3 regions of the Neobacillus sp. B4I6 genome follow, and region 2 is predicted to be linked to each of the others. Evidence: riboswitches for the same ligand, from Rfam matches in the RefSeq annotation. Region 2 holds a riboswitch; each other region holds the start of a gene.
What was found. A riboswitch is a leader RNA that binds a small molecule or an ion and turns the genes downstream of it on or off. The one in region 2 is predicted to bind S-adenosylmethionine.
Positions count from the first base shown of each region.

Region 1: linked by a shared signal. The riboswitch ahead of QF028_RS21370 (homoserine dehydrogenase) and the one ahead of QF028_RS32865 (methionine ABC transporter ATP-binding protein) in region 2 are both predicted to bind S-adenosylmethionine.
Region 3: linked by a shared signal. The riboswitch ahead of mmuP (S-methylmethionine permease) and the one ahead of QF028_RS32865 (methionine ABC transporter ATP-binding protein) in region 2 are both predicted to bind S-adenosylmethionine.

Region 1 is NZ_JBNPWB010000002.1:3,876,026-3,879,307, forward strand. Features, by position in the region: gene QF028_RS21365 (transposase) at 1-45, shown strand, start outside; gene QF028_RS21370 (homoserine dehydrogenase) at 252-1,490, opposite strand; SAM riboswitch class I at 1,593-1,704, opposite strand; gene QF028_RS21375 (GNAT family N-acetyltransferase) at 1,801-2,475, opposite strand; gene QF028_RS21380 (GNAT family N-acetyltransferase) at 2,495-3,157, opposite strand; gene QF028_RS21385 (carbon-nitrogen hydrolase family protein) at 3,178-3,282, opposite strand, start outside.
Region 2 is NZ_JBNPWB010000002.1:6,233,082-6,236,363, forward strand. Features, by position in the region: gene QF028_RS32855 (SCP2 sterol-binding domain-containing protein) at 1-5, shown strand, start outside; SAM riboswitch class I at 85-195, shown strand; gene QF028_RS32860 (O-acetylhomoserine aminocarboxypropyltransferase/cysteine synthase family protein) at 262-1,578, shown strand; SAM riboswitch class I at 1,712-1,821, shown strand; gene QF028_RS32865 (methionine ABC transporter ATP-binding protein) at 1,988-3,013, shown strand; gene QF028_RS32870 (methionine ABC transporter permease) at 3,006-3,282, shown strand, end outside.
Region 3 is NZ_JBNPWB010000002.1:5,273,085-5,276,366, forward strand. Features, by position in the region: gene QF028_RS28290 (AMP-binding protein) at 1-545, shown strand, start outside; gene QF028_RS28295 (acetyl-CoA C-acyltransferase) at 541-1,635, shown strand; SAM riboswitch class I at 1,757-1,860, shown strand; gene mmuP (S-methylmethionine permease) at 1,944-3,282, shown strand, end outside.

The DNA.
Region 1 (3,282 bases), 2.4 Mb from region 2:
CACTTAGCAAGGCTAGAAAAAGTGTGTTGCAATTCTTTAGGTTGATTACCTCCCTGTTGATTTCCGCGGAAGGCACGCAGGCTCCCCGGACCGCCCGTGGAAAGCGAAGTGCCTAGAGCGGAAATCAACAGGCCCATTAGCAGGTACAATGAATAATTAAATGCTGAGAATAAAAAATTGCCGATAAAAATACCCTTTCTCGACAAACTGAGAGCACCAAAGTGCTCTTCTATCACGGGAATAATGGCTTTTTAGAGGACAGCTAAAGTTACTTCTTTATTCTTAATTTCTGTATCATACTCCCCAATAATTTGAAAGTAGCACGTTGCCTTTTTCAGATTAATTAACTTTTCAATTTCTTCCTTGGTTGCCTTGATAATTGCTATCTTATCAGAAGCTTGGGCCACCCATGTAATCAAAGGGTTATTATAATTCTTTGAGAGGCCTTGAATTAACCATAATTCTTTTTCGTTCCCTTTTTTCTCTCCATCACATGCTGCTGTTGTTTTTGTGATACTCTTATTTGACGACCGATTTTGACAGACATAGACCAAATCTTCAATAACAGCACTTGCAGTAGGATACATCCCAGCTCCTGGTCCTTGCAAAGTAATACTACCAACAATATCAGAGTGAATATTTACCGCATTTTCTACGCCTTCAATAGAATAAAAAGGATGAGATTTCCCAACAAGGACTGGTTTAACCTCTGCGTTAATTTGACTACCTGTCTTACTAATGCTAGCAATATGCTTAAACCTTAATCCCATCTTTTCTGCTGTTTCAATTAACTCTCTTGAAATCGAGGTAATGCCCGCACGCTCGACATTCTTCCAATTGGGTTGTTCTCCAAAAGCAATTCTGCTGAGAATCATTGTTTTATAAAAAGCATCAAATCCCTCCACATCGTTGGTTGGATCCGCTTCAGCATACCCCTTCTCTTGCGCTAAAATGAGGGCATCAGCAAATGACTGCTTCTTTTCGCGCATTTCCGTTAGGATAAAATTCGATGTCCCATTAAGAATTCCTTGGATGTGACGAACTCGGTTAACATTTAATAACTGCCTTAAGGTTTGAATAATCGGAATACCACCCGCAACTGTTGCTTCATAACCCACCGAAACATTATAATTCTCAGCTAACTCGAGCAGCTCATTCCCATGGTGTGCAAACATTTCTTTATTCGCTGTGATTATGTGGCAACCACTTTGTATAGCTTGGTTTAAAAAAGTAAAGGGTTGTTCTTTGTCGACGATTGCTTCGACAACAACATCAAGTTGAGGTAGATTAAGAATTTCGGCAAAATCTGTAGTTATTAAAACATCTTCTCTTATGTCTCTGGTTTTTTGCTTATTTTTTATTAGTACTGCAGCCACTTCTACTTTTCTCCCTAAAACACTAGTAAGTTCCTCCGCGTGGGATTGTATTGTTCTATAAACACCTTCCCCAACTGTACCAAAGCCTAGAATTGCCACTTTAATGACAGACATGCTCTCCACCCCTTAAATAATATTAGACATGACTAATAGGTTGTTTTTTATCTCATATAAATAAGAAAAAACCCTCTTCATAAGAAGAGGGTAGATTTCCTCCTCTTATCTGTCAGGTTAAAAATAACCTGCAGGAATTAGCACCTTTTCAAGAATTACCTTGATGGTTGCCGGGCTTCATCGGGCCTAGTCCCTCCGCCGCTCTGGATAAGAGTTTTATTTAGTTAGTTTTTCATTAAATTTCAAAGTTATAAAGAGAATTCTAGTTGATTCCAAGGTAGTTGTCAATATTATTTGAAATTTCTTTTTATTAAAGTGGTAATAGGGAGACAAATTCCTTTTTCCCCAGTCGATCTATCATTTTGAGCCATTCCTTCGGCTTATTTGAAAGAATTGAATAGTATGTCGTCAGAAAATCCTTTACCAGGTTTGCTGGTAGTGAATTAAGTCCTTCATCTTGAATTGGCATGAAACATAAATCTAGACCTGCTACAGCTTCCCCATTGTTTTTCCAGGAAGGATGAACATATGAAAAATCAATGCGTTTATAACCCATATGGGATAGAACTTCACGTCGGACATATGGATCCATAACCTTTACTCCACCAAATTCGTGATGTTCAACCCGGTACGGATCGTATATTTCTGCAAACATCCCGAATAGCTCGTTACCATTTTCTTTAGCTAATTGTTGTAAATCCGTTAAACGGTTTTGCGCTAAAAAACGGCCAAGGCTTAAGCCTGGTTTACTGATGATTGTAAAATCTGTCATAGCAATATTCCAATCCGGATAATAACGATATTCAGTTGCTCCTGTGACTTCGTCTCCATCGACAGCAACAAACACGCGAATACTCGGATCTTCTAATGGCTCTTTCCATAGCTCAAATTCTAATACTTCTTCTGCAGGAAAAATTTCTCCCATTAAGTTATGAAGCTTTTTAAAATTAGGGTCTTCTATACTGGTTATTCTAATATATTCCATTATGATACATTCCTCTCACTCATCTAAAAGGGTTTTTCCATTCCATTAATGCAGCATAATTGCAGGATTCTTCATCCTCGAGATAATTTTCAATAATCCCTATTGGCACACGACCACAATGCAGCAAGAAAGTGATAACAGGATCTTGAACTTCCCCTTTAATAGTTGCATCTAAATATTGTCCTGGTGTCATGATATCAGCTTTTTTATGATATCCTGGCATTCTGCCCCCGCCAAGTAATCGATATAACTCTTTTTCTATCACAACATGGTACATAGACTGCATCATCAATTTACCAAGCCCTAGTTTGCGGTACTTCGGACGAACACTAATATCAACAATATACAAGGTATTCCCATTTGGATTATTGTTCCGTATATATCCATGGTCAGTGATTTCTTCCCACGAATGGTTTTTATCGCTAGGATCAAAGTCGATAGTTAAGCCGGTAATTGACCCAGCTAATTCACCATCTACTTCAACACACAATGCACCTTCTGGAAACATTTTCACATGGTTTGTTAATTGCTCTTTATTCCACCATAATTCTGAAGGAAAAGGAGGTGGGAAGCACTCGGATTGAATCTTGATAAGATCGTCAAAATCCACTTTTGAATAATTGCGAATGATAACTGGCACAGGCCTCTCTTGGTCATAGACGTAAAATTCACTTCGATACATTCTATACCCACCCTTTCAGTTTATTTTTCCCAATCTGTGTAAAGATCCGTTCTTCGATCACGCCAGGTTGTAACGGAACCACGTTCTCTTACTTCATATAACAAGTTTAAATCTAGGTCAGCCGT
Region 2 (3,282 bases):
TCTAATCAGAGCTATTGACTCGGAATTAAACTTACTGTAAAGTTTTAGGTGAATAATCAAATAATAAAGACAATTCAATAAACATTCTTATCGAGAGTGGCGGAGGGACTGGCCCTTTGAAGCCCAGCAACCGGTTTATAACACAATCACACGGTGCTAAATCCAGCAGAGCGGAGATGCTCTGAGAGATGAGGAGAGAGTCCCCCCTCTTCTATGAAGCGGGGGTTTTGTTTGTTGAATTGCAAAAAAGGAGGAAGTAGTATGGGTGAAAATCAAAAGAAGTATCGTTTTGAAACATTGAGTGTTCATGGTGGATTGTCTCCGGATCCGGTAACGGGGGCTCGAGCCGTTCCGATTTATCAAAACAACGCCTATCAATTTAAGAATACAGAGCATGCGGCAAACCTATTTAGCTTAGCGGAACCTGGGTACATATACACACGCATTCACAACCCTACTACTACCGTTTTTGAAGAAAGAGTAGCATTATTGGAAGGCGGCGTTGGTGCCCTAGCAGTTGCTAGCGGTATGGCAGCGATTACCCTCGCCATTTTAAATATTGCTGAAGCTGGCGATGAAATCGTATCGGCATCAAATCTCTATGGCGGAACATATAATCTTTTTGCAGTGACGCTTCCAAAATACGGGATTAAAGTGAAATTTGTTGACCCTGAAAATCCGGAAAACTTCCGTGCGGCTATTACCGACAAAACAAAGGCTGTTTTCGCTGAAACGATTGGTAACCCAAGCCTTCGTGTACTTGATATTGAAAAAGTCGCCGATATTGCCCATGCAGCAGGTGTTCCATTAATTATTGATAACACCTTTGCCACTCCATATCTGTGCCGGCCAATTGAATATGGTGCCGATATTGTGATTCATTCTGCCACCAAATGGCTTTTAGGAAATGGAACAACTACTGGTGGAGTTATTGTCGATGGTGGGAAGTTCGATTGGAATTCGCCGCGATTCCCTGGTTTTACAACGCCAGATGCCAGCTACCATGACCTGGTTTATGCAGAAGCCCTAGGTGAGATCGCCTATATTATCAAAGCCCGTGTCCAATTGCTGCGGGACTTAGGACCGGCGTTAAGTCCGCAAAATTCCTTCCAGTTTATCCTTGGACTTGAAACACTGCATGTTCGAATGAAGGAGCATGTGGCTAATACAAAAGAAGTGGTGGAATATCTAACCAATCACCCTGCTGTGGAATGGGTATCTTATCCAGGACACCCATCCCACCCAGATTATGAATTAGCCAAAAAGTACTTGCCAAAAGGTGCAGGTTCCATGGTTGTCTTCGGGATTAAAGGCGGTAAAGAAGCAGGAGCCAAATTAATCGATTCGATTACTCTATGGGCGCATGTGGCAAACGTTGGCGATGCAAAAAGTTTAATTATTCACCCAGCAAGCACCACCCATCAGCAATTAGATGCTGATGGCCTGAAAGCTGCAGGTGTAACAGAGGATTTGATTCGCCTTTCAATCGGTATCGAGAATGTTGAGGATTTAATCGAAGATCTCGAATCAGCTATTTTGGCTGCTACTGGTGTAATCTCATTAAAGGTAAATGCATAAAAGTTACCAAAACTTATTTTTCCGAATATGAAGTTATTTTCATTGACACCCCTTTTTATCCATGATACGATAACTTTCGTAATATAATTACTTAAACAAATTAACGTTTTAATTGAATATAGGTTACTTGATGCTCTTATCAAGAGAGGTGGAGGGATGTGCCCGATGAAGCCCGGCAACCGTCAATATTTATTATTGAAATGGTGCCAATTCACACAAAGCGATTGCTTTGGGAGATGGGAGAAAGGATTATTTTTAATGATGCCTTTCTGCCTGCGCAGAAAGGCTTTTATTTTGTTAAAACAGAATCTTTTTGTTGAAAAAGTCAAACCCTATATTATATAAGCGGTATATTACAATACAAATCTTTCAGAATGTTAAGTAAATTGGATAAGAAGCAGGTGATTCAATGATATCAATAAAAAATGTCCAGAAGATATTCCCTTCTAAACAAGGTCAGCTAAGAGCCGTCGATGATGTCAACCTGGAAATACAAGAGGGAGAAATATTCGGAGTGATTGGATACAGTGGTGCTGGTAAAAGTACCTTAATCCGAATGTTAAATGGATTAGAGCTGCCAACCGACGGAACTGTAACAGTAGCTGGCCGCGTTATTTCGAAGATTAAAGGCAGTGAGCTTCGAAAAGCACGTCAGGAAATCAGCATGATATTTCAGCATTTTAATTTACTGTGGTCGAGGACGGTTAGTGAAAATATCGCTTTTCCACTCGAAATTGCAGGTGTAAATGGTCCACAAAGAAAAAAAAGAGTGGAAGAGCTTATTAAACTAGTTGGCCTAGAGGGAAGAGAAAATGCTTATCCATCCCAGTTAAGCGGTGGACAAAAGCAACGGGTAGGGATTGCCAGGGCACTCGCTAACAATCCAAAAGTGCTGCTTTGTGATGAAGCAACCTCCGCACTTGACCCGCAAACAACAGATTCTATATTGGATTTGTTAGTGGATATTAATAAACGGCTTGGTTTAACGATTGTTTTGATTACCCATGAAATGCATGTCATCCGTAAAATATGCCACCAGGTGGCAGTAATGGAAAACGGAAGAGTCGTTGAGCTTGGTCCGGTGTTGAATGTGTTTAAAAACCCGCAGCAGCCGATTACAAAGCGATTTGTCCAGCAGGTAACGGAACCGGATGAAACGATAGAAACAATCAAACATCTACTCGAACTTTATCCGCATGGACAAGTGGTTCAGCTCTCATTCATCGGGGCAGCAGCAGAACAACCATTAATCACAAACGTCATCCGAGATTTCGATGTTGTCGTAAATATTCTTCAAGGGAAAATTTCGCACACGCAAAACGGATCATACGGAACATTATTTATTCACTTGGATGGACAGTCAAGCGAAATACAGAAAGCCATCGATTATATTCACTCACAGCAAGTCGGCGTGGAGGTGATCAGTAATGGCTGATTTTATGGAAATGGTAAAGTGGGAAAATTTAATAGAAGCAACACGTGAAACCATTTATATGACTTCCATTTCAGTATTTACGACTTTCATATTAGGATTATTCCTCGGTCTGCTATTATTTTTAACAGATAAAGGAAATATATGGGCTAATCGGACTGTTAATGTCGTTATTGCTGGCTTTGTTAATATTTTCAGATCGATCCCCTTTATTATCTTAATTGTTTTATTAATTCCTTTTACAAAATTATTGCTTGGGACCATGCTCGGTG
Region 3 (3,282 bases), 960 kb from region 2:
CTGTCGGAAAGCCTTGTTATGGTGTAGAGGTACAAATACGGCGTCCAGATCAGAAATTAGCAATGCCAACTGAGACCGGAAAAATATATGTAAGAAGCAAATTTGTGATAAATGGGTACTTTGATTATGAGGGAAGTACCATTCATTCAATTCATGATGAAGAGGGATGGGCCACGGTCCATGATATGGGCTATTTTGACGAGGATGGCTTTTTATATATTGTAGGCCGTGAACAAAGTATGATTTTATATGGGGGAATTAATATTTTTCCTGAAGAAATTGAAAAAGTGATTTCCTTGCATCCAGATGTCGAGGAAGTTGCTGTAATAGGCCTATCAGATTTGTATTGGGGTCAGGTTGTTGCTGCGGTGGTGAAAGGAAAGGGTAGCCAATTAGAGTTAAAAAGATTTTGTAAGACGCATTTATCTTCTTATAAAATTCCACGTAAGTGGTTTTTTCTATCTGAAATGCCATATACAACGAGTGGCAAGATAGCTCGTGCTGAGCTTATAAAACGATTGGAAAGCAAGGTGAGCAGTGATTAAAAGGGCAGTAATTGTCAAAGCGAAACGAACACCAATTGGAAAAACGGGTGGAATGTTACGAGACATTCTGCCACATGAGCTTGCAGCTCCACTCCTCCAACATTTAGCGAAGGGATTGGATGATAGGATAGATGACATCATTTTGGGAAATGTAGTTGGACCAGGTGGAAACGTAGCTCGAGTTGCTGCGTTAGAAGCAGGACTTCCTCTTTCAGTAACGGGAATCACCATTGACCGACAATGTAGTGCAGGGTTAGAAGCGATTCGAATGGCATGTTACTTTGTCCAAGGTGGAGCTGGCCTTTGTTATATTGCTGGTGGTGTAGAAAGTACGAGTACCTCCCCGTTTCCTTCTAGAGCAAGATTTTCTCCTGAAAAAATTGGCGATCCAGATATGGGCGTTGCAGCAGAATATGTGGCTGGAAAATATGCTATTTCAAAGGAAATGCAGGATGAATATGCGCTATTAAGTTATAAACGTAGCTGGGAAGCTTACGATAAAGGATATTTTAATCAAGAGATCATTCAAATTGGGGATCTCCACCAAGATGAAGAACTTTTTAAGAAAAGAAAGATGGAAGTACTTTTAAATAGGGCAAAGCCTATATTTAAAAAGAACGGGACGGTTACTGCAGCGAACAGTTGTGGGATACATGACGGGGCTTCAGCTGTACTTGTCATGGAAGAAAACATGGCATTGAATAATGGATTCCAGCCTATTTTACGATTTTTGGATAGTGAAGTCTCAGGTGTACTTCCGAATTATCCAGGAGAAGCCCCTATACCGGCTATTCAAGCCTTAATAAAAAGAAACCAGTTAACCATTGAGGACATTGACCTAATTGAAATAAACGAAGCTTTCGCCTCTAAGATTGTTGCCTGTACAAAAGAACTTTCCATTTCTTATGACAAGTTAAATGTCGGCGGAGGAGCTTTAACGCTAGGACATCCTTATGGAGCTTCAGGAAGTATTATGATCACGAGGCTTTTCTACGAAGTACAAAGACGAAAGGATATCAAATATGCACTGGCCGCGATTGGGAGTGGTGGAGGAGTTGGAGTAGCAGTCCTATTCGAGGTGGTAACATGAAAACTAAGGAAAATGAGTTTATTTTTAATAAAGAAGATGTGCAACAACTTGTTTAAAACTTTAAAAAACTCAGAAATATATTGACAATTATTTAATAGATTGATAAAGTTTAAAAAAATATTTCTTATCCAGAGAGGTGGAGGGACTGGCCCTATGAAACCTCAGCAGCAGGTCAATAAGACACTGTGCTAATTCCATCGGGTGTGAAGCCTTGAGAGATAAGAGCTACGTTATTATTTGTCAGTAACGCACTCATTTATCTGAGTGCGTTTTTTGTTTTTTCTGGATGTAGGAAAAAGGAGACTATGATGGAGAAGAAAAGCAAGCAAAAATTTCAAAGAAAAATGCAAACACGGCATTTAGTTATGCTATCGCTCGGCGGAGTGATTGGAACAGGATTATTCTTAAGTTCGGGTTACACGATTCAACAAGCTGGCCCGTTTGGGACCATTCTGTCCTATCTGATTGGTGCACTAGTGGTCTATCTCGTCATGCTATGTTTAGGAGAGCTTTCCGTACATATGCCTGAAACTGGTGCCTTTCACAGTTATGCGACTAAATATATTGGACCAGGGACTGGGTATACAGTTGCTTGGTTGTACTGGCTAACTTGGACTGTTGCTTTAGGTTCTGAATTTACGGCTGCAGGATTATTAATGCAGCGATGGTTTCCATCCATTAATGTCTGGATTTGGAGTTTGCTGTTTGCTATTTTGGTTTTTGTCTTAAATATACTGACGGTTAAGTTTTTCGCTGAATCTGAATTCTGGTTTGCGTCTATAAAGGTAATAGCGATTGTTCTGTTTATTATTGTAGGAGCAGCGGCAATGGTAGGTTATCTTCCTATGACTCATTCCCAATCAGCACCGTTCTTCTCTAATTTTACAAGTGCAGGTTTATTTCCTAATGGTGCTTTTGCGATTGTCATGACAATGCTTGCGGTTAACTTTGCCTTTTCAGGAACGGAATTAATAGGAATTGCAGCGGGGGAAACAGTAAACCCGGAAAAAACGATACCAAAGGCCATTCGTACTACATTGTGGAGATTGATTATCTTTTTTGTAGGAACGATTGTTGTATTATCTGCATTATTGCCTACTTCAGATGCAGGAGTATTAGAGAGCCCCTTTGTTGCCGTTCTTGAACAAATTGGCGTACCATATGCAGCGGATATTATGAACTTTGTCATATTAACAGCCATTCTATCTGCTGCAAACTCAGGTCTTTATGCCTCTTCAAGAATGCTTTGGTCACTAGCAGATAAGAATACGATATCACCCATTTTTGCAAAATTAACAAAACAAGGTGTTCCAATATATGCAGTCATTTTTAGCATGTTTGGCGGTGGTTTAGCTTTGTTCTCAAGTATTATTGCACCAGATACAGTGTATATCGTACTTGTATCCATTTCGGGCCTAGCTGTGGTGGTAGTTTGGATGAGTATTAGTGCTTCACAGTTTTTATTTCGCAGACAATATATTAAAGAAGGAAATTCCGTAAAGGACTTGGTTTATCGTACACCATTCTATCCTTTGGTACCAATCGCTTCCTTTATCCTTTGTCTTGCTTCATGTATTGGAATCGCATTTGACCCTACACAACGAATTGCCTTATATTGTGGCATTCCATTTATATTGTTTTGCTATG